One region of the Pantoea sp. AS142 genome, then DNA from elsewhere that is predicted to be linked to it. Evidence: predicted binding sites of a transcription regulator. Region 1 holds the regulator's gene; each other region holds the start of a gene.

Region 1 (5,037 bases):
TCTCATGAGAGATTTTTTTGCTGCGTGCTTCATCTTCAACTGCTTTTTCAATCGCTTTGGATTGCAGCAGACGATTAAACAGATCCTGACGTGCCGGCAAACGCGGGCCAATCGCTGCCATTCTCTGACGGGCAAAATGGATGCGTGCCACGCGGGCCAGCTTCTGAGCGATCGACTTATCCGTACCATGTTCCGTTGCCATGCGGCGTAGCGACACGGTAGGCGAGAAGCGGACAAAACTGTCTCGCCCATGCCAGATTACCGCAAAGAACTTCTGCACCCCGTTCAACACCCGCAGGTGTGGCGTTGCTTCGCCCTGAACTTCACGTCCTGGTGCGCGGCCAAACATCACGGTGACCGGCAGCATCTGAATATCCAGCGTAGGATTATTGCGATGCAGGTCGAGGTAATCGTGAAAGATTTTCACTGATTCAACGCTGGGCACAAAATAGGGAAATACGCGAGGACCATCGTGGATAAACACGTGGCGTGGCAGCAGTGAACCATCAATCTCCAGCGGCGTGAGCGGGTCGGGCAGATGATGCCGCAGGCACTGTGCGCGTAAAGTTAGTAAGTCAGCCTTCGAATCGTAAGGCAACACATACATAATAGGTCGGGTCGGATCCAGACCATGTTCAGACACGGGATCGGCCGGAATGGCCTTACTTTTTACCAAAAAGGAGAGTGGTAAATTAAGCAATTTGTAATAGAGTTTACGCCAACCTGACATAGACAACATGAAGCCTCTTGTTAGCAAAGCGCCGCAAGCATACCAGAAAGCGCAGCGAAGATCTGTGGTGGTGCCAATTGCACGCAGCCCAGACATTGACGTCAATCCGATGAAAGGGTTCCCACATCATGGCAAATAATGCCACCGGACTTATCAGAATAGTAAAAGCCGCAGGTTACTCCTGGCAGGGACTGCGTGCCGCCTGGCAACATGAAGCGGCGTTTCGCCAGGAAGCACTGGCCGCGCTGGCCGCTATTATTATTGCGTGCTGGCTGGATGTCGATGTGGTCTCCCGCATCCTCATGATTGGGTCGGTGGTGCTGGTGGTCATTGTCGAAATCCTCAATAGCGCCATTGAAGCGGTGGTCGATCGCATCGGTCAGGAACATCATCCGCTGGCGGGCCGGGCAAAAGACATGGGCTCGGCGGCGGTACTGATCAGCATCTTACTGGCTCTCTTTGTCTGGATCGCGCTGCTCTGGACACATTTGCGATAAGCCTTCCACAACGCGTCTGAGGACGCGTTTTCCCTGACAATCGGTTTCCATTTCGCCAATACCTGTATATACTCACAGCGACTGTATAAACAACCAGGGGGCGGGATGAAAGCATTAACCAGCAGGCAGCAGCAGGTCTATGACCTGATTCGCGACCATATTTCTTCAACGGGCATGCCGCCTACGCGGGCAGAGATTGCCGCGCAGCTTGGCTTCCGCTCGCCGAATGCGGCAGAAGAGCATCTGAAAGCGCTGGCGCGCAAAGGCGTCATTGAGATTGTTTCCGGTGCATCGCGCGGCATTCGTCTGTTAATGGAAGAAGAAGCCTCAGAAGGGCTACCGCTGATTGGCCGGGTTGCTGCCGGTGAGCCGATCATGGCGCAGGAACATATTGAAACCCACTACAAGGTCGATCCGGGCCTGTTTAAGCCTTCGGCTGACTTCCTGCTGCGTGTCAGCGGAATGTCGATGAAAGATATCGGGATTATGGATGGCGATCTGCTTGCGGTGCATAAAACCCAGGATGTGCGTAACGGCCAGGTTGTGGTTGCCCGCATCGATGATGAAGTCACCGTTAAACGCTGGAAAAAACAGGGCGCTATCGTTCATCTGTTGCCTGAAAACAGTGATTTTGACCCGATTGTGGTTGATACCCGTGCGCAATCACTGACCATCGAGGGTCTGGCCGTTGGTGTGGTACGCAACGGCGAGTGGCTCTGATTCTTATGCCAGCGTGCATTCGTCTTCTCTGATGCTATTCTGTCTGCCCTAATTTTGTCGCTGCCTCTTTTGCGCAGCGACACTGAGCACGGAACGGCGAATGGGCTTCATCACGGCAACCGATAAAAATCTCTGGCAGCTTGCGCTGCCAATGATCCTTTCAAATATCACCGTTCCCTTACTGGGGGTGGTCGATACTGCGGTTATTGGTCATCTCGACAGCCCTGTCTATCTTGGCGGGGTTGCGGTCGGGACCACGGTGACCAGTTTCCTCTTTATGCTGCTGCTTTTTCTGCGGATGAGTACCACTGGCCTTACGGCGCAGGCATTTGGCGCCGGTGATAAAACGGCGCTGGCACGCGCGCTGATCCAGCCGCTGATTATTGCGCTACTGGCGGGCGTACTCTTCATCGCTTTGCGTTATCCGATTATTCAGCTGGCCTCCCATCTGGTTGGCGGCAACCCCGATGTACTTGAACAGGCGGCGCTGTTTATTCAGATTCGCTGGCTCAGTGCGCCTGCTACGCTGGCAAACCTGGTTATTCTGGGCTGGCTGCTGGGCGTGCAGTATGCGCGCGCGCCAGTAATCCTGCTGGTGGTGGGCAATCTGGTTAATATCGTGCTCGATCTCTGGCTGGTAATGGGTCTGCAGTGGGGTGTCGCAGGCGCGGCAACCGCTACGGCGCTGGCGGAGTACATCACGCTGGGTGTCGGCAGCATCATGGTCTGCCGGGTATTAAAACTGCGCGGTATTACCCTCAGCCTGCTGAAGCAAAGCTGGCGCGTTGACAGCGGCCGGCTGCTGCGATTGAACCGGGATATTATGCTGCGTTCTTTGATGCTGCAGCTTTGTTTCGCCTCGCTGACCATGCTGGGCGCACGGCTGGGTCCGGATGTGGTGGCGGTTAACGCGGTATTACTGATGTTCATTACTTTTACCGCCTACGCGCTTGATGGGTTTGCCTACGCGGTTGAGGCTTTTGCGGGCGAAGCGCATGGCGCAAATGATGGCAGCAAACTGCTGCGCGTCTGGCACTCTGCCTGTCGTCAGGCGGTAGTAGTGGCGCTGTTTTTCTCGCTGGTCTATGCCATTTGTGGCCCGCAGATCGTTACCCTACTGACCTCTCTTCAGTCACTCCAGCAGACAGCTGATCGCTATCTGGTCTGGCAGATGATCATGCCGCTGATCGGCGTCTGGTGTTATCTGCTGGACGGGATGTTCATTGGGGCGACGCGCGGACGCGAGATGCGCAATAGCATGGTCGTGGCAGCGGCAGGATACTTTCTGACGCTGCTCAGCGTACCGCTACTGGGTAACCACGGTCTGTGGCTGGCGGTAACGGTTTTCCTGGCGCTGCGCGGCCTGTCGCTGTGGCTTATCTGGCGTAAGCACTGGCGTCAGAACAGCTGGTTTGATGCCTGATGCTGCTGCAGACTGATACGGATTATTCTGTATTATTCTATGGGTGTGAAATTGGATACTACAATTAACTCTATCCAGCGCAGTTAGCCAGCGCTTTATACCGTTATTTTGTTAAGTAGCAAGATAATCATTAAACCCGAGGATTGGAGGTCTGCCATGAATAAAGACGAAGCCAGCGGCAACTGGAAGCAGTTCAAAGGCAAAATGAAAGAGAAATGGGGCAAGCTGACCGATGATGATATGCAGGTTATCGAAGGTAAACGTGATCAACTGGTCGGGAAAATCCAGGAGCGTTATGGCTATGCGAAAGATGAAGCAGAGCGTGAAGTAACGGACTGGGAAGGTCATAACAAAGATCACCGCTGGTAATCAGCCAGTATGTTCCGGTGCGCCCTCACCGGAACCGCACAAGGATGTGCGGATTAGCCGCGTTTTCCCCGCTTTTTACCCTCATGCTGATGGTCATGTTCGCAACTTTCATGATGCGTACAGGCTTCAACCGCTACACAATTTTCACATAAACCATGCGCTTCAATCACACTGTGGCGTAAAGCAAACTGCGCTTCATGCGCCAGTGTCGCGATAATCTTCTCTACACCCTGCGCCTGCTTTTCCGTAACGGCGGCACAGCGGTCACACACCAGCATCACCGACGTATGTGCTGGTGCCTCAAAATGGTGACACATAACGTAGCTATTGTTGGATTCCACCCGATGAATGAAACCCTGTTCCAGAAGGAAATCGAGCGCCCGATAAACAGTCGGGGGCTTGGCCTGCGGTTCGCTGACGCGAAGTTGATCCAGCAGATCGTAGGCACTGATCGAGCCGGGTTCTTCGGCCATCAGGCGTAACACTTCAGCCCGCTGCGAAGTCAGACGCACACCGCGCTGCAGGCACATTTTTTCGGCCTGAATCAAAATTTGCTGCGACGTCATGTTTGTCATGAAAATTCTCCGCTGAATAAGTGATGTTATTTTATCACACAAAGTTTCGCGGCGCTGAGGTTGGTTTTCGTCTGAAAAAAAAGCACTATTTGCCTGATAAAGCAGCATAATTCGCATTGAAGCCATCTTTTATCTCAAATCTGACGATAAATCAGATCCATCCTGCATTTACCTGAAGCGGAATTTGTTGACATTTTGCTTTGCATCTCACTGAGTTAAGAAGTAATGTTCAGAAAGACTTAAGAAAATTCTGGTATTATTTGAAATATCCCGACGCAGCTTGAACAATTACAACGAATTTTTGATTGGAAAACGTCCAATCCTTTGAATTAAGACACTGTTTCCTTTGAATTCACAGCAATAACGCGTTAGCCAACGTTCACAATAGGGCTAATAAACTATTCAGTCGTTGAATGTTTCAATGACAATTTCTCAGGTGATGGCAGGCAAATGGTGAAAAAATCCGCTCAACGTTCAGCGCTGATCTACTCCGCTGTAGCGACCGCGCTTTTCCTTTCTTCTTCCGCCATAGCGGCGGGGACCTGGTATGATGCACGCAATGACGCCATGGGCGGCACCGGCGTGGCATCTTCTCTTTATGGCTCCGCAGTGCTGGCCAACCCGGCATTAATGACGCGCGCTAAACCCGACGATAATGTCAGCATTATTTTTCCATCAGCCGGTGTTCAGCTCACCGATAAAGATCATCTGATCGACAAAGTC
Region 2 (5,037 bases), on a different contig from region 1:
CTGTTGTGCTAATGCCACATATTCGGCAATCGCCAGCTGTGACTGTTCACCGCTGTAGCGGGTAAAACGGCTGAACAGCGTGTTACGTGCGCCCGCAGGCTGCGCACCATTAAGGTATTTGCCGCTCAGCGTACCAAACGCCAGGCTGGAATACGCCAGCAGCTCAACGCCTTCATGCTGGCTGATTTCGGCCAGACCCACTTCAAAGCTACGGTTCAGCAGGCTGTAGGGGTTCTGAATGCTGATGATGCGTGGCAGTTCATGTTTCTCCGACAGCTGCAGATAACGCATCACGCCCCACGCGGTTTCGTTCGACACCCCGATATAGCGGATTTTACCGGCGCGCACCTGTTCGGTCAGCGCTTCCAGCGTCTCCAGCAGTGTTACCTGAGCGGTGGTTTCACTGTACTGATAGCCAAGCTTGCCAAAATAGTTGGTCTGACGCTGTGGCCAGTGCAGCTGGTAGAGATCAAGGTAGTCGGTGTTAAGGCGTTTCAGGCTGGCATCAAGTGCCGCGCGGATGTTTTTACGATCCAGCGCCATATCCGGGCGAATCGAAGCATCATTGCCGCGCGATGGCCCAGCCACTTTACTGGCGAGAATGATTTTGTCGCGGCTGCCGCGCTGTTTAAGCCAGCTACCAATATATTGTTCGGTCAGACCCTGGGTTTCCGGGCGCGGTGGCACCGGATACATCTCGGCGGTATCAATAAAGTTGATGCCGGAACGGACAGCCAAATCCAGTTGAGCATGAGCGTCGGCTTCGCTGTTCTGTTCGCCAAACGTCATGGTGCCCAACCCCAGCTGACTCACTTCCAGCGTGCTGTGGGGAATACGATGATAGTGCATTGCCAGCTTCCTTTTCTTTATGGAATGGAATGTTGTGTCCTCAGGGACTATAGCGCGAGCAATGGCGGGGAAGGAAGGGGGAAAAGTCGGGGAAATCACCTGCCAGCGGGGAATCGGTGGCAGGTGATTAAGTCGGGCACTTAACGTTCAATGATCGTTGAGACCTCATCGCTGTTAATCTGTACCGCGTGACCCGTCTGATCGGTGTACTCCACCAGGCCGGTCTCTTTGTCAATGCTCGGCTTGCCTTCAGTCATGATCATCCGGCCATCTTTGGTCGCCATGACATAATCAGAACTGCATCCACTTAAAAATGCGGCGGTTACCATTACCAGTGCTACGCCTGCCAACCCTTTCATCACGCCTTATCCTCACAAATCGTCAAGTGCAAACAGTGTAGTAATAAATGGTTTTGCCGGCGGGGTTAATCGTAGGAATCTGAAAATAACCGGGCGAGCAGGCTCGCCCTTGACTTTCTCAGGCGTGCTTTTTCTTACTGCGCATCAGGTTAAGACACTCAACCGCCATTGAGAAGAACATTGCGAAATAAATGTAACCTTTTGGTACGTGGACCGCAAAACTCTCCAGAATCAGGGTAAATCCGACCAGAATCAGGAATGAGAGTGCCAGCATTTTCACTGACGGATGGCGTTCAACAAATTCACCGATGGCGCGTGCAGCGAACATCATCATCAGTACAGCAATCACTACCGCCGCCATCATAATGAACAGATGATCGGAGAGGCCAATAGCCGTGATCACCGAGTCGAGGCTGAAAATAATGTCGAGCATCATGATCTGTACAATCGCGCCAAGGAACGAATGGACGCGGGTGTTGTGTTCACCTTCGCTACCGTCGATCGTTTCATGGATCTCCATGCTCGATTTCCACAGCAGGAACAGTCCACCGAACAGCAGAATCAGATCGCGTGCCGAGAATGCATGATCCATCAGCGTAAACAGCGGGTTAGTCAGACGCGCAACCCATGCGATAGAAGCCAGCAGGCCAAGACGCATCAGCATCGCGCCCATCAGCCCAATGCGGCGTGCGTTGGCTTGCTGATGCTTTGGCAGTTTAGCGACCACCAGCGACAGAAAAATGATGTTATCAATACCCAGCACCACCTCAAGGATGGTCAGGGTGCCCAGCGCCAGCCAGGCGTTGGGATCGGAAATCCACTCAAACATACCGACATTCAATCCTAAACGAAAAGTAAACGGCGATTATACGCATTCAATTCGCCGATCTCCCACAAAATTGCGACCCGTCAGCGCGGACGGCGAGATTCAGAGGAGAAAATGGCGCGCCAGCAGTGGCCCGGTGAAACTCTTCTTCAGGTAGAAACCGCGTGGCAGAGTCATGATTGGCTGGCCCTGATCGCCGATCCCCTCTGTTAGCGCTTTGCTGTTGGCGGCTTTTGGGCGGATCTGCAGCCAGGCCCCATGTCGTGCGGTAATCTGCTCAACACGCCCCAGCACAATCATATCCATCAGCTCTTCCCAGTCCTGACGCAGCATCTCATCTTCTTCCGCATTTGGACTCCATAACAGCGGCGCGCCGACACGGCGTTCTCGCAGCGGTATTTCACGCCCGCCTTCAACCGGGATCCACAACACCCGTGCCAGCTTGTGTCGCACATGGCTGGTGAGCCAGGTCACGCCGCTGTTGCCGGTCAGCGGCGCGACGCTGACAAAGGTGGTTTCCAGCGGTTTTCCCTGCGCATCAATCGGGATAGTTTTCAGTTCAATACCCAGATGGGCAAAGTCCTGTTCTGCTTTGCTGCCCGCGCTGGCACCAAGATGCCACTCCAGAAGCATGCCGACCCAGCCTTTATCGCGTTTAAGATCCGCAGGCATTGGCAAACTAGCACGAGCGGCCAGCGTTTCCAGGGTTAATCCAGCTAAAGCCTGCGCGCGTGCCAGCAGGCCGATTTCATCTTCGGGTGGTCCTGGCTGGTAACTCATGTTAATAACCTACAATGATTAAAATTTGTACAGTGACGGGTGAGTAAATTGTCTTTCTAAAATAAACCGGGCAAGGGATCGATAATAACATGATAGATCATGCTTTTTTAAGCGGATTGAACTTGCGCTATCCACAGTGAGTCAGGGTTATCCCAGTTTACCCGCAACAATGAACAGGATCTGCAGCCCGGTTATCCACAGAAAAATGGGATAACCACCTTATCCGTGCGGTACTGGTTCCATTTACAGCCTTGACTTTTCACTATCTGACCATAATTTCATCGCTCTGGCCTAACCCTGAGCGATTATCTGTGGATAAAAAGCTGTGTGCTTAAATTTTAATCAATTGTTCGTTGCCGCGAAATTAATAGCGTTTTATGAAAGTTTCATGGCAAGTCTGAAAGATTTAATTTGATTAAAAATCATATAGATGAACTGTGCCCTTTTTTCGTCCTTTCCGCGCACGGCGAAAAGGTTATTCAGTTAACTCCCGCGTTCTGCACAAAGCTATCCACAGAAAAGGTGAATAAGATCGATCTTTTCTGCGGTCTTTGTTTATAACTTTGCCCTTTTCTGTGAGTTATCCCGGCATGGATGGCTGAACCCCCCATGAATCCAGTGGTTTACCGCCTGTAAGGAGTGTGAAACAATCAGACCATTCAAATTTTGCTTTGAGGTAGTCCGGTGATCGATGATGATGGCTACCGCCCGAATGTTGGTATCGTAATCTGTAACCGGCAGGGACAAGTGTTATGGGCCAGGCGCTTTGGACAGCACTCCTGGCAATTTCCTCAGGGAGGCATCAATCCCGGTGAAACCGCAGAACAGGCGATGTATCGCGAACTGTTCGAAGAGGTCGGCTTACACCGGAAAGATGTTCGAATACTTGCCTCTACCCGCAACTGGTTGCGTTACAAGTTGCCAAAACGTTTGGTGCGTTGGGACACAAAGCCGGTATGTATCGGCCAGAAACAAAAGTGGTTTCTTCTGCAGTTAATGTGTAATGACGCGGATATCAATGTGCAGCACAGCAGCACGCCGGAGTTCGATGGCTGGCGCTGGGTCAGTTTCTGGTATCCGGTGCGTCAGGTTGTCTCCTTTAAGCGCGACGTTTATCGTCGGGTGATGAAGGAATTCGCTGGCGTGGTGATGTCTATGCAGGAGAGTGCGGGGCAGCGAAATCATCCTGCCCATCGACGTAAGAGAGGATAGGCCACGCCCTTTATGCTCACTCAGTTGCGCGAAATTGTAGAAAAAGTGGCGAGTGCGCCGCGTCTCAATGAAGCACTCGACATCCTGGTCAATGAGATCTGTCTGGCGATGGCAACGGAAGTCTGTTCCGTTTACCTCGCCGACCACGATCATCGCTGCTATTACCTGATGGCGACGCGCGGACTCAAAAAACCGCGTGGCCGCACCGTGACCCTGGCGTTTGACGAAGGGATTGTCGGTTTAGTTGGCCGTCTGGCCGAACCGATTAACCTTGCTGACGCCCAGAGTCACCCCAGCTTTAAATATATCCCCGCAGTCAAAGAGGAACGCTATCGTTCCTTCCTCGGCGTACCTGTTATCAGCCGTCGCCAGCTCCTTGGCGTGCTGGTGGTGCAGCAGCGCGAACACCGTCAGTTTGATGAAAGCGAAGAGTCATTCCTGGTCACGCTGGCTACCCAGATGGCAGCGCTGCTGTCGCAATCTCAGATGGGGCAGCTGTTTGGTCAGTTCCGGCAGACGCGGGTTCGCGCTATTGCGGCAGCGCCTGGCGTAGCGGTGGCGCCGGGCTGGGTCGATGAAACGCAGCCTCTGCTCGATCAGGTATCGGCCGCCTCAACGCTGGATGTTCAGCGTGAACGTGAGCGTCTGTCGCTCGCCATGAGCGAAGCGGCCAGTGAATTTCGTCGTTTCAGCAAACGTTTCAGCGCCAGCGCACAGAAAGAGAGCGCAGCCATTTTCGACCTCTACTCCCACCTGTTAACCGATGCGCGTCTGAAGAAAGATCTGTTCGATGAAATCGAGCGCGGATCGGTCGCGGAATGGGCGGTGAAACAGGTGATCGAGAAGTTTGCTGAACAGTTCGCCAGCCTTACTGACAACTACCTGCGTGAACGTGCGGGCGATCTGCGAGTACTGGGCCAGCGTCTGCTGTTTCACCTCGATGACACCCTGGTTGGCACCAATGCCTGGCCGGAACGCTTTGTGCTGGTGGCTGATGAACTGACTGCAACC
Region 3 (5,037 bases), on a different contig from region 1:
ATCTTCCTCATAAGCATTGCCCGCATTTGGCGCAGCTTCAGGCAGGCTTTTGCTAACATCCCCTTCTTGCTGACGTTCTTCATTCGTATTGTGCTTAAACATAATTCCCTCCTGTTTTTCCTGTCCTTTAAGTCTAGACCAGCCCTGGAATCCCGCATTCGCTGCGGAGCGAAGAGAACAAAAAGCCCACCAGAGGCGGGCTTTTTAGCGTTTCTCTCATACTGAATTTGTCATTTTTGAGGTTTGGGTGTGTCCAGCAGGATCATGCTAACCGGGCATCATTGATGCAGAAATGGACAAACCTGGCATGTGGCTCGCGGTAGGTCACACTATTGTCGATAAATAAATTCGATTGAAATGATTAACGAAAGGCATATAGTGACCCGCGTTACCAGGAGATGAAAATTATGTTACGAGATTATTTAAAGATTGAAGCTGAAGATCAGTTAATCGAACAATGCGCACTGAGTATGAGAAATGGTGGTCAGGAAGAGGTGACTCAATGGATGATTGTTAACCGTGAGGGTGTTAAAAAAGGCGGCGTCACGCTGTTCGATAAACTCAACACCCGCCGCTCATGGCCGGTCAATTACCGCATTACGCAGACCGATCTGCAGGGCAATGTGATAGTGGATCAACTGACTGACGCCCTCTAGTTGCCCGACGATCCTCTTAAGCCTTGTTTTATGATGAAAAGTGAACCCGCGTCCGGCGGGTTTTTTTATGTCGGGCGATAGCGCCGCATTTCCACTAGCGTGCCTATCAGCTTCAGGCTATCCCGGCTGGAATAGAGCTCGGAAAAGTTGATATTGACCGGTGCCAGTTCAAACTGCATGACGCCATCTTCATTCCTGCGCTGACGCCAGGTGCGCAACAGTGCGGTCTGATGCTGTAACGCCAGCACGCAGTCGCCTGGCTGAGGTGAGAGACTGGGATCAATAATCACCACATCATCCCGTAAAATCGCAGGCGTCATCGCCTGTTCTTCAACCCGGAAGGCAAAACTCTGCTGAGAAAGCGCCATGTCGTTATGCATCAGCAGGGCATGCTGAACAGAACCGGCATCAGTTAGCCATTGCGCCACGTCGCGCTGTGCAAGCAGCGGAATCTGGTGGAGACCAGCGTAAGCGCTTTCGCTGAAAACAGGGCCATCCCCATCTATCAGAAAAGCCGGTGCGCAGCCAAGCGCTTCGGCGAGCCGTAGCAGGTTCTCACCGCGCGGTAGCGTCTCCTCTTTTTCCCATTGCGAAATCGCCACATGGGACACTTTCACCTGTTGCGCCAATTGCTTCTGCGTTAGTTGCAGTGATTTCCGTTGGAGTCGGATGCGGTCACCCAGCGTTTCATTTTTCATCAGCTTGACTTTTTGGTTGAGAGTGGTTTAAGTATACTTAAGTCCGAAACTTAAGCAATCTTAAATTTCAGACTGAGGACGTGGCTCTTCAGCACGCAGTATGTTCCAGAGACCTTACCGGACAAAGGGGTGTGGCATGGAAAGTAGTTTGATTACCAGTGTAGGTGCCTTAGTTCTGGGTGGGGGCGCAGCAGCACTGTTCTGGAAACCGTTATTGGCGGGTATCGCGTCAATCGTAACCAGTAATCGAGCCGGCGGCGAAATTATTACCAGCTACAAAGAGCAGGTGGTGTTGCTGAAAGAGAGCAACTTGCTGATACGGGAGGAGAACGATGAATTACGCGAACGGCACGACAGGAATCTGCGGCGTATCTCGACACTGGAAACCGATCTTCGGTTAATCAAGAATGCGGTAGGTATTTTACTGGCAATGACTGAAACAGATCAGAACGATAAATTTCGTAATGAAATCGATCGGCTTATCTCAACTCTGGAGGATCGCAGCGATGGTAATGATTAATAGCACCAGGGCTCCCATGTCATACAGGCGCAAAGTTATCCTCGGTGGCATTCTTCTGAGTTGTTCGATGATTTGCATCCTGATGACGATTATTTTTCTCTATGTCAGTAATACCGCCAACAAGCGGGTCGAGGAAATTCGGGCGGATTATCGGGCGATCGCGGCGCGGCGTGATGAACGGGTTGACGTTCTGACTGACAAGGTCACGGCATTACAACATAAGCTTGATGTGACGCCGGATCGCACCGCTGATGAAAAACGGAATAAAGTGACAGAGGCGGTAACAGAAGGTAAGCAGTCTGCGGCAAAACCGGGCCGCAAACCGTAACTTCCGATTATTCTTAGTGCAGCTTCGCTATTATTGACTAGGTTTAAATCTCAGGGCGACATTTTGTACCTGAATGCAGGCCCGCTGATTGGCCGGTTGATGAACCGCTAAGCCTAATCATTTTGGATAACTGACCAGAAGGAAATTTAGCATGAGCGATTCAACAGAAACCAAGACCAAAACTGACTATCTGCGTGACGTGACCTCTCAGCTGAAAGAGATGCGCCACTATGCGCAGACTAACACCGAAACCCTTTCCAGCCATTGGTTAGCCTTTGATGCCGGTGAATATAAAGATAAGACTAACGCCGACAGAATCGATGCATTGCTTAACAAGCAGGGCAAATTGCTGGAAGATCTGGATGCCGCTATTCAGGACATCGAGATTGAAATTAACCATAGCGAGCAGGAGAGCTAAGTCATCTCCCGCTAACTGATGCGGTGGCCGTTAAGGGATTAGTCGGCCACCAGCCACATTTCCGCTTCGTCGAACATCTCTTCAACAATACGCGCAACTGTCGCTTTATCGTTCTTACTCAAATCAGTATCAATCGCGTTACGTTCCATCGGTTTAACCTTAACTTCAATGTCAGGAAACACCCGATGCACCCGCTTCTCCAGCTCCTCACGAATCATCTCGCGGGCACCCGGTAAACCGGCAACGTTGCGCTTGTCATAAATCAACTCAACAAACATGATGGCAATCCATTCAGGGCAAAATCGCTGACATATAATACTGTAAATAAAAACAGTAGCAAGGTAGTGCGTCCGATTTTACATAAATTTTTATGTCGCGTTAACCTCAATCTTCGACTAGTAAAATGCGCACGCATCACGACATAATGGCGGCTCACTTTTCAGGAGGTCCGTGATGCGACAACTGGTTATTGATATTCTGTTAAAACTGGCAAAGATGGACGTCGATGCAAAAGAATTGACGGCGCAACTTGAAGCGCAGTCTCTGCTGGTTGCAGCGCTGCTGGTGCAGGCGAAACAGGACAACTCGCTGACCATTTCCGAAACGGTACAGGATGCCATTATCACTGCTTCGCAATCGTCGCCCGAGTTTTTACAATCTGATGTTGACCTGCTGCTGACGCACATAAATCGTCTGCTGGCCGTGGCGAGTTATGTCGAAGTCAAGGGCAAGGCAACGGAAGGTGAGGGGTAGGGGCGGATAAATATTCGCCTCTGGAGGTGGAATCGGGACAACACCTGCAGAGGCAGTGCATAGGCACTATTCGTTAAAGGTCAATCACGACCTGAGTCCCCGGCAGAAGTCTCACACACCGGTACCCTGAGTACCATTTTTCCGCCGTGGATTCACTGGGTGAAGGTGTTAACCCGATGCGATGCCTATGCAACGCTGATTAAAGCTCGTTTTTAATACAAAACTCTTCCCAGCTCATCCCCAGTGATTCAGCGTGAGATTGGAGATAGGTTTCGATCGCCTCAGCCGCCACGGCTTTATCCGGCTCCGCGAGCTGAATGGAAAAGATCATTCCATCCAGATTCTTCTGTCGTAAAAAAGCCGCATAAATACGTTCGGCATGCCAATCGCGTAGCTGTCGCAGAGACAGGTTGGCGGCACGGGCGTCGCTTTCAGTTAATTCATCAAGTGCAGACTGAAAGTCCGGATGCGCGGTAAAAAACATGTCGCGCGCCTGGGCATAGTAGGCTTCTGGCGTTTTCATATTCATATTCCTGAAAGTCTGTTGCAGCGCGTCAGTGTAGCGGGTTGTCTCTCGCTTGTCAGGCATGACAGAGGAGGCAGAGTGTGTCTGCTTAGCCAGCAATCAGCTGGTCGAAAAGCGAACCACGGTCCTCGTTGCCGGATAAATTCTGCCGCAATCATGGTCTGCGGGGTGTTTGAACATCCAGATACCTTGCGCAACTCGGTGTAAAAATTATAACGTAGCCGCCATTGACGCGATTTTAGGGATTAAACATGAAAAAGTGGATGCTGATTGCCGCGCTGGCACTGGGTGGTTGTGCGCAAATCAACGATTATGAAAACGCGGTGCAAACGCCGGCGCCCGCGGCTTTGCAGGGGAACTGGCAAACCGTCGGCCCCCAAAGCAGTCTCATCAGCGACCAGGCGATAGCCAGTGTCATTATCGATGCGGCTGGCAGCACGCTGGATTGTCGTCAGTGGCAGCGGGTGATCGCCAAGCCGGGTAAATTGACGCGGCTAAGTGGCGATTATGTCAACGTTACGCGTCAGATGCGGGTTATGCCGCTGGTGGTGGATAACGGTGAAATGAAATATGACAGGATGACGCTGCGTAAAGTGGCGCGTCCGACGGTAGAGTGTCAGCAGGCACTGGAAGAAATGGCGAAACAACCAAAAGCCACCGTGATTCAGAACATCGAACCGCAACTGCTGCGTACGTCGATTACCGACCATAACGCGCAGTCGTAATGACACCCTCATAACCAAACCGCCCCGACCGGGGCGGCTGATTTTTTACTGCATATTTATTCTGCAATTACCCATACGCTGACGCTGCCACCGTTACAGACAAAAACCGCTGTGCCGTGTTCGTCCGCAGTAATCGTCTCTTCACGGTTACCCAGATGATCGCGCCATACTTTGCCAGCAAAGCCTGCACCCATTGGCACGCTTTTTTCACCTGCATCGCCGTTCGACATGATCACCACGCAACCCGGTTGTGTTTCAGTGCCGCTGCGGCTGAATGCTACGCAGTTGGGATGATCAAAATAGTCGATCTGCACACCCCAGCCATACTGCTGGCGCGCCCGGATTAATCCTTCCAGTTCGGGGATTACCGGCATCTCAATCTTGTATTTCTCGCCGTCGCCGCCTTCATCTTC
Region 4 (5,037 bases), on a different contig from region 1:
TGGTAAACACAAAGCGCTGGATGATGTTTCGCTGTCGCTGGAACCCGGATCGGTCACGGTGATTCTGGGGCCATCCGGCTCCGGCAAATCGACACTGTTGCGAACCATCAATCATCTGGAGCGGGTCGACGAGGGATTCATTCAGATTGACGGTGACTACATTGGCTATCAGCAGCGCGGCAATAAGCTCTATGAACTGAAAGAGCAGGCGATTCTGCGGCAACGCATCAACGTCGGCTACGTGTTTCAGAACTTCAATCTGTTTCCGCACCTCAGCGTGCTGGATAACCTGATTGAAGCGCCGATTGCCCATCGTCAGCTGACGAAATCTGAAGCAATAGCGCGGGCGGGCGAACTGCTGGATATTGTCGGCCTGCGCTATAAAGCCGATGCCTGGCCGCGTCATCTGTCGGGCGGGCAGCAGCAGCGCATCGCCATTGCGCGCGCCCTGATGCTCAATCCCCGCGTGATGCTGTTCGATGAGCCAACCTCGGCGCTGGACCCGGAGCTGGTCGGTGAAGTGCTGGATGTGATTAAAAAGCTGGCGCGTTCCGGCACCACGCTGGTGATTGTGACCCATGAGATCGGCTTTGCCCGTGAAGTGGCGGACAACGTGGTCTTTATGGTGGATGGCCGGATTGTCGAGCAGGGCAGCACCACGCAGGTGCTCAACAATCCGCGCCATGAGCGCACCCGCCGTTTTCTGGCGCGCGTTTTATGAGGGCGCTGACGTTAACAGCGCTGACGCTGCTCCCGGTGCTGACCTGTTCGGCGGCTGAGAAACTCGATGTCCTGCAAAACGAGACGCCAATCCATGCCCCGGCTAATCCGCAGGCAATCGCGAAAATTCCGGCTGACTTTCACTTTATCGAACCCGGCACGCTGACGGTTGCGACCTCGGCGACCCACTCACCGCCGCTGTCGTTGCTGGCCTCTGACAACGTCACGCGGATCGGCAGCGACCCGGACATCGCCAGGCTGCTGGCTGACAGCCTGGGCTTAAAGCTGAAGCTGGTTCCTGCCTCCTGGGAGGATTGGCCGCTGGGTATCAGCGCCGGACGCTATGATGTCGCAATGTTTAATATTGCCGTTACTGAAGAGCGCAAGAAGAAGTTCGATTTTGCAACCTATCGCGCTGATAACCACGCCTTTGCGGTAAAAAGCGACAGTAAAATCAGCGTGATTAATAGCCCGGCGGATATTGCCGGTAAGCGCATTATCGTCTCTTCAGGGACCAATCAGGAGCGCATATTGCTGAGCTGGGATCAGCAGAACCGGGCTAAAGGTCTGCCTGCCGTGACGCCGATTTACCTCACCGATGATGCATCGGCTACGCTGACGCTGCTGTCGGGACGCGCCGATGCGATGTTCGGGCCCCACTCCATGGCGGCCTGGAAAGTGGCGTCACGCGGACAGATAAAGCTGGTGGGCAGTGGGCCGTTTCGTGCCTGGGTTGCCGTGACCACAAAAAAGGGTAATGGTCTGGCACCCGCGCTGCAGGCTGCACTGGATGGTACCCTCTCGGGGGGGCAGTATCAGCAGGTGCTGGCCCGCTGGGGCGAACAGGATGAAGCGATCACTCACTCCACGGTCAATCCACCGGGCATTATTTACTGAATCTGCAGAACCGGCTCCCCAGTTGCTGCCGGTTCTGCACTCTGCAACCTGATGACTACAGAATTGAACTACACTCTCCAGCGTTAGTGATTTATCCTGCCCGCCTGTTTTCATAAAATCCTCACTGCGTGGCGGAGTAATTGACCTGGAAGCCCCATGAAAATCAGATTCCTTTCTGCCAATGAGCAAAAGCTGGCGGAGGTGCGCAAAATACTTGAACCTGTCGGGGTTGAAGTCTTGCCCATCGCCCGTCGCATCGAAGAAATTCAGACCGAAAACGAGCTTGATCTGGTGCGCGACAAACTGACCAAAGCGTTTTCGCTGATTGGTCGCCCCCTGTTTGTGGAGCATACCGGTCTCTATCTGGATGGCCTGAATGGTCTCCCCGCTGGTCTGACCCGCATCTTCTGGAACCGCCTGCATGCTGAGCGCTTTACCGCGCTGGTGCAGGGGCTCGACAGCCAGGCTGTGACGGCCAAAACGGTGCTGGGCTACTGCGATGGTCGCAAAATGTACCAGTTTTCGGGCGAACTGCGCGGCACCATTGCCGCTAAACCTGCCGGAACGCGCGGCTTTCAGTGGGACTGCGTATTTATTCCCGAAGGTTATGAGCAGACCTTTGCAGAAATGGGCGAACTCAAGAATGAGCTCTCGATGCGGCGCATCGCGCTGGATAGCTTCGCCACCTTTTTAAAAAACTCGCGGGGAGTGGCATGAAACCTGAACTCAAACGCGCCTATGATTCCGGTAAATTGATTCTTTTTGCCGGCGCCGGTATTTCGCGCAATTTTGGCCTACCCGAGTGGCATGAACTGATTTCCCATCTCGCTAACGAGTTGGGCTACGATTCAAAAATCTTTAATACCTATGGCACACATCTGTCGCTGGCGGAATATTACAAACAGAAAAAAGGTTCGCTTGGCCCATTGCGCAGCTGGATGGACCGGGAGTGGCACCGCCCGGATATCGATGTCCGGTCTTCTGAAATTCATACCATGATTACGCAGGGTAATTTTTCGCGTATCTACACTACTAATTACGATCGCTGGCTGGAAGCGGCGCACGATGCGCACGGCGTACCCTATTATAAAGTGGCGAACGCTGCGGACCTGGTCTCGCTGACCGAAGATAAGCGTCATATCATCAAGCTGCACGGTGATTTCGATGATGATACTTCCATTGTGCTTGATGAAAGCAGCTATTTTGAGCGTCTCTATTTTGACTCGCCGCTCGACATCAAACTGACCCACGACGTAATGGGGAATTCAGTGCTGTTTGTCGGCTACAGCATTAGTGATTTCAACATTCGCCTGCTTTTTTATCGTCTGACCAAAATGTGGGGCCGCACCGGGCTGACGACAGCACGGCCAAAATCGTACCTGTTCACTAACCGGAATAACCCGGTGGCTAAAGAGGTGCTGGGGCAATGGGGAATCGAAGTGATCGTCTCCGAAGAGGACGATCCGCGAAAAGCGCTGGCGATGTTTCTCGAAGAGTTGCTGATCTAGTCAGCTGACCTCGCGGTAGAGAATAAGCCACGAGAAATAAAAAAAGCGTGTCCCGGGTTAAGTTTACCCTGCAGATAACCTGTTAACGCTATTCTCTGCTGGCAAAGCATAACAGGCATGATACACTGTATGAATACACAGTACCTGAGGGCGAAAAGATGGCTGTTGAAACAAAATTTGTAGTAGTCAGAAAGGGTGAAGAGAAGATGACGTTTGCCAATAAGAAAGAGGCCGATGCCTACGACAAAATGCTCGATATGGCCGAAGCCTTCACTGACTGGCTGCTACAGCATCAACCTGCATTGGATGAATCTCAGGCAGAAACGCTGGGCCTGCTGATGGCAGAGCAGAAAGAGGCGGTTCAGCATATTCTGCGCACCAGTAAACTGCCCGAAGCAGCAGCAACCGTCTTACAGCCTGAAGCCGTGTCAGGCGATGGTGCAGATGAGCAGGCAGAAGAGCCTGCTGCAAAGAAAGTGCGCGCCGTTAAAGCCGCTTAATCGCCACAACGCCGGAAGCGAACCTTCCGGCGTTGCTGTTTTTGAATGCGTGCTGCCCATTTCTGTGCCACGGCATTCAGGGAAAGTGACCCTTCCACGATATTACCCTCAATGATTGCTGCTACTTTTACCTCGGTCGTTATCGCTTATCTCTCAGAACGAGGTTGGTCAAAACACAGAAGCTAGCGTGTTGCCTGGATCCGCACTGCTTTTTGTCTGTAGTTTTACGTAGATTCTCAGTGAAACCGTCATAAGAATGTGGGGGCTGAGTGCTGGCTTAATCCCCCACTGACCTGAATGCATAGCTCACGCTTTTTGTTCAGGCAGTCATAATGTTTATCACGCTTATCTACCTGACATTAACTAAGAAACGATAGTATTTCTGGCGAACAGGTTTAAACGATTCGCTGTCGCGGAGATTAATTAATAGCCTTTCGCCTGTACACGGCGCTTTTCATTAAAAAATTAGTCAGGTTTTTTTCGTTGAGATTCATGCGCTCTTAAATTAATCGTTATCACTTTCAGGGCGGCCTTCCTGATATTAAGCGTTAATGGGCTCACATTTTCTCAAAATATAAACTACCCGTGCAAGTTAATGTTAAAAAGCAGTGATAAGGTGCTGCTGATTTCAGCAACGGATTGTAACCGGGCATCAGGCAAAACCTAATTGTCCCGCAATATTACTGTAGTAGGGTTTCAATCCCCCGGTTCCTGTTCTGGGTGAGAGGTTCTGCTTTCGTAAAACGCTTAATGATAATGGATTAACTCATAACCCGGAGTATCGGAATAAAATGAGCTGGAATGGCGGCAGCGGATACAATCATGCCTCACATATCGCCTATATTAAGCAATTAGCTTTAACCTTTATTCAGGATTTGTCACGGTGACCCCATATTCCCGATGCACCTCTCGACGCAGATATCGTCTACCGTAAGCACACCGACGATCTGACGACCCGACGCGTGCAGGATCTTCGGATGAATATTAATGATCCCCACAGTAGAGATGGGGGGCCAATCTATTACCCGACTGAGCTGGCTGGAACTGCAACCCGGTGTTCAGCGCTGGCATCGTCTGGCGGATATATTCCACACGCAGGATGCCTGGATAACCTAACGTAGAACAGGAGTAACTTTTTAAGCGAACAAGAGGATCTCGATCGCCGTCACGCTTTTTGCTACGACAGATTGAGGTCGCGACTAAAACTGATAGAGTGCCCGAACTGGATTGTTACTGCTTAGGCAGGCAAAACCTGACTTCTGGCCTCTGCCCGATGTCAGGTTTTTTTTGTTTCTGGGGTTCCGATGAAAATCGCCAAAATTCTTAATAATAACGTGGTGATGGCTCAGGATGAGCAGGGGCGCGAGCAGGTCGTCATGGGGCGTGGACTGGCCTTCCAGAAGCGCGTCGGT

The links. The regulator LexA, encoded in region 1, represses DNA repair genes until DNA is damaged. The targets are predictions, from matches to a motif close to TNCTGTATGTACATACAGNA.
Region 2: the regulator LexA is predicted to act here: its motif matches at 3,046-3,065, upstream of mutH (DNA mismatch repair endonuclease MutH).
Region 3: the regulator LexA is predicted to act here: its motif matches at 2,937-2,956, upstream of WFO64_RS07845 (DinI-like family protein).
Region 4: the regulator LexA is predicted to act here: its motif matches at 3,249-3,268, upstream of WFO64_RS08675 (YebG family protein).

The regions. Positions count from the first base shown of each region.
Region 1 covers NZ_JBBCMO010000004.1:275,545-280,581, reverse strand. The annotation lists gene plsB (glycerol-3-phosphate 1-O-acyltransferase PlsB) at 1-730, opposite strand, end outside; gene WFO64_RS10735 (diacylglycerol kinase) at 859-1,227, shown strand; gene lexA (transcriptional repressor LexA) at 1,333-1,947, shown strand; gene dinF (MATE family efflux transporter DinF) at 2,048-3,370, shown strand; gene WFO64_RS10720 (CsbD family protein) at 3,527-3,739, shown strand; gene zur (zinc uptake transcriptional repressor Zur) at 3,793-4,314, opposite strand; gene WFO64_RS10710 (conjugal transfer protein TraF) at 4,765-5,037, shown strand, end outside.
Region 2 covers NZ_JBBCMO010000005.1:204,471-209,507, forward strand. The annotation lists gene WFO64_RS11905 (NADP(H)-dependent aldo-keto reductase) at 1-849, opposite strand, end outside; gene WFO64_RS11910 (YgdI/YgdR family lipoprotein) at 990-1,208, opposite strand; gene WFO64_RS11915 (TerC family protein) at 1,327-2,037, opposite strand; gene mutH (DNA mismatch repair endonuclease MutH) at 2,137-2,814, opposite strand; gene rppH (RNA pyrophosphohydrolase) at 3,499-4,026, shown strand; gene ptsP (phosphoenolpyruvate--protein phosphotransferase) at 4,039-5,037, shown strand, end outside.
Region 3 covers NZ_JBBCMO010000002.1:619,338-624,374, forward strand. The annotation lists gene WFO64_RS07815 (hypothetical protein) at 1-102, opposite strand, end outside; gene WFO64_RS07820 (hypothetical protein) at 408-656, shown strand; gene WFO64_RS07825 (helix-turn-helix domain-containing protein) at 722-1,354, opposite strand; gene WFO64_RS07830 (hypothetical protein) at 1,491-1,874, shown strand; gene WFO64_RS07835 (hypothetical protein) at 1,957-2,202, shown strand; gene WFO64_RS07840 (hypothetical protein) at 2,354-2,620, shown strand; gene WFO64_RS07845 (DinI-like family protein) at 2,659-2,898, opposite strand; gene iraP (anti-adapter protein IraP) at 3,074-3,373, shown strand; gene WFO64_RS07855 (DUF6388 family protein) at 3,573-3,896, opposite strand; gene yedD (lipoprotein YedD) at 4,151-4,624, shown strand; gene amyA (alpha-amylase) at 4,681-5,037, opposite strand, start outside.
Region 4 covers NZ_JBBCMO010000003.1:147,928-152,964, reverse strand. The annotation lists gene WFO64_RS08695 (amino acid ABC transporter ATP-binding protein) at 1-721, shown strand, start outside; gene WFO64_RS08690 (ABC transporter substrate-binding protein) at 718-1,617, shown strand; gene WFO64_RS08685 (non-canonical purine NTP pyrophosphatase) at 1,774-2,334, shown strand; gene WFO64_RS08680 (SIR2 family protein) at 2,331-3,125, shown strand; gene WFO64_RS08675 (YebG family protein) at 3,284-3,625, shown strand; gene WFO64_RS08670 (hypothetical protein) at 4,613-4,741, shown strand; gene licT (BglG family transcription antiterminator LicT) at 4,930-5,037, shown strand, end outside.